3 regions of the Niastella sp. sgz303648 genome follow, and region 3 is predicted to be linked to each of the others. Evidence: riboswitches for the same ligand, from Rfam matches in the RefSeq annotation. Region 3 holds a riboswitch; each other region holds the start of a gene.
The links. A riboswitch is a leader RNA that binds a small molecule or an ion and turns the genes downstream of it on or off. The one in region 3 is predicted to bind cobalamin.
Positions count from the first base shown of each region.

Region 1 (3,282 bases), on a different contig from region 3:
AATTGCCATTTCAAAAAAGGTGTTACCCGGCACCTTGTTATATGCCAGTGTATCGAGAGGATTTTCGCCACCCACCACTGCAGAAATTTTACCATCAACTTCAATCATCAATACAAGCCTGCAGGCCGAACATGGTTTGAATTATGAAGCAGGCATTAAAAGCAGCTGGTTACAGCAACGCTTATACGTAGAAGTAAATGCTTTTTATTACCAGCTTAAAAATGCCATCGCACGACGGAACGACAGCACCGGAGCAGACTATTTCATAAATGCAGGAAGCACCCGTCAGCGCGGTATTGAATCGCAGGCTTATTACCAGTTGTTACCTAAAGGCAATGGCTTTTTAACCAGCGCACGTATCTGGATCAGTCATACCTGGAACAAATTCCGTTACCAAGATTTTAAAGTGGTAAGTACCGATTTCTCAGGTAACAAGCTGCCTAGTGTTGCTGCCAATATTGTATCGGCCGGTATTGATTTCGCTACGCGGCCCGGCTGGTACACCAACATAACATGGTTTTACAGCGACCCGGTTGCATTGAATGATGCCAATACAGATGTTGCATCATCGTACAACCTCGTGGGCGCCCGTACCGGCTGGCGCACCTCATTTGGCAAAAAAGTAATGATGGATGTGTTTGCAGGGGTAGATAATTTATTTGATGTTACCTATAGTTTGGGTAACGATATCAACGCTGCCGGAGGTCGTTACTACAATGCGGCGGCTGGTGTTAATTATTATGCAGGTGTAGCGTTTCAGTTTAAGTATTAACAGGCTTCATAACAAACAATTGATCTTTATGCATTCAAAGATCAATTGTTTGTATTATAAGGTGTTGCAATGGCTTTAGATATACCGCTCCGCTTTTCCACAGCAGCTTTAAAAAAAATATATTGGAATAAGCCCCCCACCCCCCTATTTTTGCCGCGTGATTGGTTTCTGCCGGCGTAATGTGTCGGGAGAATGAAAAGGGAAACCGGTGTAAGTCCGGTGCTATCCCCGTAGCTGTAAGTTCCTTAACAGTTCTAAGTTTTAAGTTTTAGGTTCTAAGTTAGTTCCTGAGTTTCAAAGTCAGCGAACATAGAACTGAGAACACAGAAATAAGAACTGTTCAGTTCAATCTTTATACCACTGTCGAATAAATTAGCAAAGATGGGAAGGTATTGAACTGCGAACAAGCCAGAAGACCTGCCAGTTGCAATTATTACATCAACGAGCTTTCGGGTGAAAAGCCGGGATGAAATTCGTCTTAACCGCGGAAGACCATTTCATTTCTGTTCGTATTTCATTTTTCCGAAGGTTCATAGTTACATCAAAACTAAACTATGACCATGTTTAAAAAGTTACTCGCAGTATCTTCTCTGGCGCTGAGCCTTGATTCATTTGCACAGGACTCTACATCTTCTTCTTCAAAACAATTAGATGAAGTAATTGTAACAGCCAATAAGCTGGCCCAAAAACAATCTACTACCGGTAAAGTCATTACGGTTATTTCGAAAGAACAAATCGAAAAAAGCAGCGGTCGCACCGTTGGGCAATTATTAAACGAGCAGGCTGGCATTACCATTAATGGCGCCTTAAACAATATTGGAACCAATCAGTCGGTTTACATGCGGGGCGCTGCATCGGGCCGCACATTGATCTTACTGGATGGTATTCCGGTTTATGACCCGTCTCTTTCAGGCAATGAATTTGATCTGAACCTTCTTTCGCTGAATGATATAGAACGGATAGAAGTTTGCCGGGGCGCACAATCTACATTATACGGCAGCGATGCAGTAGCAGGCGTAATCAATATTATAACTGTTAAGCAAAACATTGCCAAACCTGTAAATGCCAAAGCAAGTATCGGCGCCGGTAGTTTTGGCACTTTCAGGGGTAATGTTCAGTTTTTTGGCAAAGCCGATAAGCTAACCTATAGCGCCCGTTATTCAAAAGTGAAATCAAATGGATTTTCAACAGCATACGATAGCACGCATAATCAAAACTTCGATAAAGACGGTTTTAACAGCGATGTAGCCGCTGCCTCTTTGCAATACCAGGCTACACCTGAACTTTCGATAAGAAGCTTTATTCAATATAGCCATAACAAAACAGATCTCGATTACGGAGGTTATAAAGATGACAGGGATTATGTATTGAAAAATAAAAGTCTGATGACCGGCGCCGGCTTCACTTATCGCAGGAACGGGGTAAGTATAACAGGTAATTATCAATACTCAGATGTTACCCGGAATTTTGTAAATGATAGTACTGATGCCGTTTATACAAAATACTTTTCGAACGACAACTATGGCAAGGCTCAATATGTTGAAGCATATGCCAATATTAATTTAGGTAAAGGTTTCAGCTGGCTGCAGGGAGCCGATTACCGGTTCAGCAGCATGAACAGCCAATCGCTTTCCATAAGCGTATTCGGACCATATCCTGATAAAATCAACGATACATCGCATAGCCAGGCTTCGATGTTTGCTTCGCTGTTTTATAATGCACCCAACGAAAAGCTGAATATCGAACTTGGTGGCCGTATGAACGTGCATTCACGCTACGGCAGTAACTATACCTATACTTTCAATCCTTCGTACAATTTCAGCGACCATTTCAGGGTATTCGGAAGTGTGGCTACTGCATTTAAAGCACCCTCATTATATCAACTCTTTTCAGCTTATGGCGATCCTAATCTGAAACCAGAAACTTCAACCAACTATGAACTGGGTGCACAGGCAAAGAATGAATTGGTTTCAGGCCGCGTGGTTTATTTTCAACGCCGTATTAAAACCGGTATCGACTTCGATTACATAAACTACAAATATTTCAACGCTGCCAAACAAACGGTAAAGGGTTTTGAATTTGAAGCAACGGCAAAACCGGTGTATCACCTTACACTTACAGTAAATTACACCTACCTTGATTCAAAAGACGACATACAAAGCCGTGAAACATTTAAGGATACTACCTATCATTATTTGCTCAGAAGGCCCAAACATAACCTGAACGTTACTGCAGGTTATCAGATAAACAGTAAATTTTATGTAAGTGCTTCAGGCAAATATGTAAGCAAACGATATGATGTTGGCGGGTACATGACTAAAGATTTGGCATTGAGCGATTACTTTATAGTGAATGCTTATGCAGAATATAAATTCGTTAAATTTTTAAAAGTATTTGCAGATGCACAGAATGTTACCGACCGTAAATTTTTCGATGTAAATGGATACAATTCAATTCCATTTATGTTTAACGGAGGCATCATCTTAAACCTGTAAATTATAACAGGCAGG
Region 1 covers NZ_JCAPSW010000010.1:122,960-126,241, forward strand. The annotation lists gene AC59IL_RS26265 (TonB-dependent receptor family protein) at 1-772, shown strand, start outside; cobalamin riboswitch at 918-1,211, shown strand; gene AC59IL_RS26270 (TonB-dependent receptor plug domain-containing protein) at 1,333-3,267, shown strand.
Region 1: another riboswitch for cobalamin. It lies ahead of AC59IL_RS26270 (TonB-dependent receptor plug domain-containing protein); the one in region 3 lies ahead of AC59IL_RS21000 (ribonucleoside-diphosphate reductase small subunit).

Region 2 (3,282 bases), on a different contig from region 3:
TCACCTGCTCGGGTGCGCTGAAATATTGCCAGATACTGATAACGGAAAGGGTGATGTTGCCGATCATTACACCCACCACCAGCATAATAACATTATCTCTTATGCGGGCCGAAATGGCTATGATGATAAACATGATAAAAGCTGCTCCTAATGAAGCCGCCAGCAGAATCAGCCAGCTTCCCGAAATGCCCAGCTCTTTAATGGCATATATAGTGGTAATGCTGCCTGCTGATAACATCACAAGCGCTACGCCCAAACCGGCACCTGCCGTAACGCCCAAAATCGAAGGACTTGCCAGTGGATTGCGGAAAAGCGTTTGCATCTGTAAGCCACTCACAGGTAACCCGCAGCCTACGATAACGGCTGTAATTGCCTTGGGTATTCTGATTTGCTCAACAATATATATCCATGCTTCGTTGCTGGCTTTGCCCGATACAATAATATCCAGCACTGCACGTAACGGAATTGATACCGAGCCGAAGGCTATATCTGTTATAAACACGATCAGCAACAGAAAAAACAATGCAGCCAGCTTCGTGAATGAAGCCGCCCATTGGTATTTTCGGGTAGCGGAATAGGAGGCTACGGTCATTATTGTAATTGTTGGTAATAAAACAGTTGGTGATCCGGTAATAATTCAGGATGAAGAATTTTAACCAGGTCGGCGAGGATCAGGCTCGGATTAACGGCGCCTGATTCCCAGTAATCATTGGCGCCTATGTCGTTTATGCGCCTGTTGTTGTTAAACAGCGTTCCTTTCCGATATGAATTGAACTGAGTATAACGTTGATCAGCGGCTGCAATTTCTTCTTTTGTTTTGGCATTGTTCATGTTCAGCCAAAAATCGGCCTTCAGTGCAATAGGGGCCACTGCTTCAAAGTTAAGCGCCAGACTGCCGGTACCTGTTACATTCGCCCAATGATATGATGCACCGGCATCTTTTAAAAATTGTGTCATATAGCTGTCTCCATCAGGAACATACCAGGTTCCTTTAAAAGGCATTCCAACCACTACTTCAGGCTTGTTTGTTACATTTGAAGCCAGCTCTTTTAAGCGGTTGTATTCCTTTTCCATGGCGCCAAATTTCGGGTTCACTACTTCTTCTTTATTCAACAGGGCTGCCATAAGCTTCACCCATTCTGACCGTCCTAACGGGTCGGTTTCGAGCCATTCGGCGTTCATCATCACAGGAATACCGGCGCCGGTGAGGGGCTGGTAGCGTGCGAATGGCGCGTCGGGGCTGCCCATCGTCATTAACAGATCGGGTTTCATGGAAATGATCAACTCATTATTCATGGCGCTGCCATTGCCCACTTCAACTATTTTACCTGATGCCAGATTTTTGCGCACTATGGGCGAAGTAACATATTTTGATTCGGCAAGTCCGATTATTACATCGGCAGCCCCGGCAAAATCGGCCAGCCCTACGTGCATGGAAGAAGTTACCATCAGCTTTTGTACGGGTATCTGTATCACCTGTGCGCCGGGATAACCACCAGGAGCAGGTTTTCCTCTTTGTACCAATACATATTGCAGGGTATCGGTTTTATTTGAAAAACGGTTTACAATTTTTACCAGCTTGTAGTTTTCGAAATATTCTATCGTAAATCCTTTGGAATACAGTAGCCTGGTTTTTGCGGCCACCGGTTTTTCAGCAGTTGAATGAGACGATGGTTTGGTTGCCTGTTTACAGGAAGCCATCCATAAAAACAAAATACAAATGCGGTAAATACTACGTGAACGTAAACCGGTAATGCGGGGCAGAAAAAATTGCTTTCTGCAGTTGAGAAGATGCCTGCTATTTTTCATGATTGCTCTTTGCCTTTCTTCCGAAAGCGGTGAGTGAATTTTATTATCAAGGCAGGTCTTCTGACTTCCTCAAACCCTGGCTTCCTTCCCATCCGTCAGTTGGCGGACAGTGGAGTTGAATGGCCGGTTCTTTATTAAGAGGTTACAGCAGCGGAGACTGTTCCGGACTTACACCGGATTCCCTTTTAAAGCAGCAAATGCGGCTACCTTTGCCGGCGAAAGTAGGAATTATTTTGGGGATATGTGATTTTCTCTTTTTACTACTTAAGAGGGCGCCAGCGCCCTAAATGCAGCAGCGCTAAGAGAATTATCTCTTTCTACTCTTATAACCTCTTAGCTAAAAATGTGTCCCGCGAAGCGGGACTAAAGGTCTGTGTAATTGTTTCAACTACAAAGTTCATCCTGTTTTCAACGTTTGCAGGCTGCACCTCTATCAGCGTAAAACCTAATGCCTCATAGGTTTCTCTGATAGAAGTATACAACTGAACAGCTTCGTCAAATGTTTGCCATCGCTCGGCATCATTTACATAGATGCCCTTCCAGGGTGGTAAAATAAAAACGGTCTGATGGTAAGGATGCTGCTGTAAGGCAGAGTAATAACGATCATCAACAGCAAGTGCGGCTGCTTTCAGGTAAGCAATAATATCGGGGATGCCCCGGTCGAAAAAAGTTGCACCCGTACAGGGAGCCGTTTGCAAATATAAATTTGTCATTCGTTCCAGCACCTTTCCGGCAAAACCTGATAGATTGATCCATGGAAGGCAATCAGAGCCTTTGGCCACTTCTTCTGCAATTAACCGGCGTGATGCTTCTTCTGAACAATGATAACCTGCACTTTTCAATGCCTGCAACAAACTTGTTTTGCCGGCTCCGGGTCCGCCTGTGATGATATATTTTTCGGTGATGTGCAATGGCGCTTTATGTATATATTAAGTAAATAATCAGGGAAATGATCAGAACGGCAAATAAACAAACTTTATGATTGATACTGCTTACCCGCGCAATTTCATGATGCATCACCGTTCTGTCGTTTGTTCCGATATAAGGCTTTTCAACCCGCTTGCCGTGATATATGTTGGGTCCGCCAAAGCGTGTATCCATAATGCCTGCCAGCGCCGCTTCGGGATAACCTGAATTGGGACTTTTATGCTGGTTGCCATATTGAAAAATAAACAAAAAGCCGCGCCGGCTGCCGCTTACCAGCACCATCAGCAGGGCGGTGATACGGGCTGGAATAAAATTCACTACATCATCGAGCCGTGCAGCAAATTTTCCAAACAGTTCAAACCGTTCATTGCGATAACCGATCATCGAGTCAAGCGTATTGATCATTTTATAGGTCATCATACCGGGCACTCCGGCTATAGCATAATAAAACAAGGGAGCAATGATGCCGTCGCTTAAATTTTCCGACATGGTTTCCAGCACGGCTATGCGTATTTGCCGGGGTGTAAGCGCAGCAGTATCCCTTCC
Region 2 covers NZ_JCAPSW010000013.1:124,279-127,560, forward strand. The annotation lists gene AC59IL_RS29475 (iron chelate uptake ABC transporter family permease subunit) at 1-592, opposite strand, end outside; gene AC59IL_RS29480 (ABC transporter substrate-binding protein) at 592-1,809, opposite strand; cobalamin riboswitch at 1,843-2,035, opposite strand; gene AC59IL_RS29485 (AAA family ATPase) at 2,133-2,720, opposite strand; gene cbiB (adenosylcobinamide-phosphate synthase CbiB) at 2,728-3,282, opposite strand, start outside.
Region 2: another riboswitch for cobalamin. It lies ahead of AC59IL_RS29480 (ABC transporter substrate-binding protein); the one in region 3 lies ahead of AC59IL_RS21000 (ribonucleoside-diphosphate reductase small subunit).

Region 3 (3,282 bases):
AAATTTCTGATTTATAGATTTTGAGAGCTCGGGATTTCTTTAACTGTGACTTTCTAATAAATCACAAAATCCCTAAATCCCAAAATCAGCAATAATTTTAAAAGTCTTCATCGAGCGAAAACTGTTGCGATTCTTTGGTTGTATTTACACCGGCTTTGCGGTAATCGCCCACACGTTTTTCGAAGAAGTTGGTTTTTCCCTGCAGCGAAATCATTTCCATAAAATCGAATGGGTTAACTGCATTGAACATTTTGGGATAACCTAATTCGCTCAGCCATCTGTCGGCCACAAATTCAATGTACTGTTGCATCAGCCGAGAGTTCATACCAATTAAATCAACCGGCAGCGCTTCGGTAATAAATTCCTTTTCAATGCGCACGGCATCACCAATGATCATATACACCTGTTCCTGCGTTAATTGATTTTTCAACATGCTGTACAATAAACAGGCGAACTCACAATGCAACCCTTCATCACGACTAATAAGTTCATTGCTGAAAGTAAGTCCCGGCATCAGTCCTCTTTTCTTTAACCAGAAAATTGAGCAAAAGCTGCCGCTGAAAAAGATGCCTTCCACAGCTGCAAATGCAACAAGGCGTTCGGCAAAATTTCCCTGCTCGATCCAGCGAAGCGCCCATTCGGCTTTTTTCTTAACAGCGGGCACTGTATCAATGGCATGAAACAGGCGATCTTTTTCGTTCGGATCTTTTATATAGGTATCTATCAGCAATGCATACGTTTCGGAATGGATGTTTTCCATCATGATCTGAAAACCATAAAAGCAACGGGCTTCGGGCAATTGCACTTCGCTCATAAAGTTCACTGCAAGGTTTTCATTTACGATGCCATCACTTGCTGCGAAAAATGCCAGTACGTGCGATATAAAATGACGCTCCCCATCATTAAGGCCGGCCCAGTCTTTCAGGTCGCCGCTTAAATCAATTTCTTCGGCAGTCCAAAAGCTTGCTTCATGCTTTTTATACGTTTCCCATATTTGCGGATATTTGATAGGCAGAATAACAAACCGGTCTTTGTTTTCTCTAAGCAACACTTCGTCTTCGTACTGCATAATAATATACTGATTTCAAGGTTAATAATGCGGTACAACAACAGACAGTAACTCCAATACCTCGCGTTAAAATAAAGCTGAAGCATCAATCAATTGCCTGTACCTTATCGGGAAGGTTCCAAACATACCTGAAACGGCAGGTCTCCTGGCTTGTTGAATTGCTGAACACCTTCCCATGGCGCCAAGGCGCCACAGTGGTTTTGAAGAATCAGCTATGTGAATGGGGAGTAGTAGGAGCCATTCACCCAACTTACAGTTGCCCGTCAGCCCGTGATTTGCACACGGTTCCCTTTTAAGCCTGCTAAATGGTATGATCATCAGCCGGCACCGCAACAAATTATTTGTAAGACCCGACAGCGAAAGTAACATGCCTGTGAAATAATCAACAATTGAGTTTTTCACAAGGTGTTGATAGTTTTATAAACAACTTTCAATGATTACTGCACCACCTTCTAACGGTATGCATAAAAGATAGATAAAGAACCGGTTACATGCAATAATATTTCCGGTGTTATAATAAAAACCAATGCGTGATTTTGGTCACGGTTTTTGGGTAATGTAGTATTTAACTTTATGACTGCTTTTGTGAAAAGAAATTACTATGTATCTATCATTGAAAGAGCATTGGGAACATGTGTATCGAACAAAAAACGAGCAGGAAGTAAGCTGGTATCAATTATATCCTGAAACAGCTATTCAGTTTTTAAACTTATTTCAGTTGCCGCATACCGCCCATATTATTGATATTGGCGGAGGCGACAGCCGCCTGGCAGAAGTTTTGCTCGAAAAAGGATATAAAAATATTTGGGTGCTTGACATCTCGGAACATGCTATTGAAAAAGCAAAAACCCGCATGGGCGAAAAAGCTTCGGCAATAAACTGGATAGTGAGCGATGTTACCAGCTTTCAACCACCTGTATTGTTCGATTTCTGGTACGACAGAGCGGCGTTTCATTTTTTAACCGAACCCGAAAAAATTGATCAATATATTAATGTAGCTGCATCAGCGGTAAGCCCCAATGGATATATGGTAATAGGAACATTTTCTGAACAAGGCCCCACAAAATGCAGCGGTCTTCCCGTTACACAATATTCCGATGTAACGCTTGCCAAACGCTTCGAACCGGCATTTGAAAAAATAAAGTGCATCTATCACGATCATACTACACCGTTTAATACGATACAGAATTTTGTGTTTTGCGGGTTAAGGCGGGTTTAAACAGGCCAGCTATAATACTCCGGCGTATCGCACTTTTGCCCGTTTGCCTCTTTTGACCGAATTTCGCCTCCTGTTATTACAACAAAACCCTCAGGCATGACAAATACAGCTGCAAAATCATTATATAGTGAATATGTAACAGCTATGAATACTATTGCCGATTTGCGATATGCAGCGGCCCTGTTGCAATGGGACCAGGAAACTTATCTGCCCCCCAAGGGAGCGCCTATACGCGGTCAGCAAATTGCCACCCTGTCTGAAATAGCCCATCGCCATTTCACCGATGAAAAGCTGGGAGCACAGTTGCAGGAACTGCTCGGCGGGAATCAATTAACAGCCGAAGAAAAAAGAAATGTAGAGCTTACCTGGCAAGACTATTCGAAACAAAAAAAGTTCCCTTCTTCCTTTGTTCGAACTATGGCCGAAGCAGTGAACAAAAGTTTTCACAGCTGGATAGAAGCCCGTAAAGCAAACGATTTTTCAATTTTCGCCAAAGACCTGGCACGCCTGATCGAACTGAAAAAGCAGGAAGCCGATATGCTGGGTTATGAACATCATCCGTACAATGCTTTGCTCGACGATCACGATAAAGGCGCTACCGTTCAATTGCTCGATGGCGTGTTCAATTCAATAAAAAAACCGTTAAAGGACATTCTTGATAAAATACAACAGCAGCCACCTGTCGATGACAGCTTTTTGCACCAACACTTCGATAAGGATAAACAATGGCAGTTTGGTTTGCAGGTTGTGAAAGAACTGGGATACGATATGCAGGCGGGCCGCCAGGATATTTCGGAACATCCGTTCACCGTTAACTTCAACAGCCAGGATGTGCGTATAACTACCCGAATCGACGAAAACGACCTGAGCAATATGGTTTGGAGTTGCATTCACGAAGCAGGCCATGCCCTGTATGAACAAGGGCTACCGCTTAGTGAATACGGATTGCCCCTTGGCGAGCCGGCATCCTATACTATTCATGAATCGCAGTCGC
Region 3 covers NZ_JCAPSW010000007.1:134,056-137,337, forward strand. The annotation lists gene AC59IL_RS21000 (ribonucleoside-diphosphate reductase small subunit) at 98-1,069, opposite strand; cobalamin riboswitch at 1,188-1,416, opposite strand; gene AC59IL_RS21005 (class I SAM-dependent methyltransferase) at 1,671-2,288, shown strand; gene AC59IL_RS21010 (carboxypeptidase M32) at 2,385-3,282, shown strand, end outside.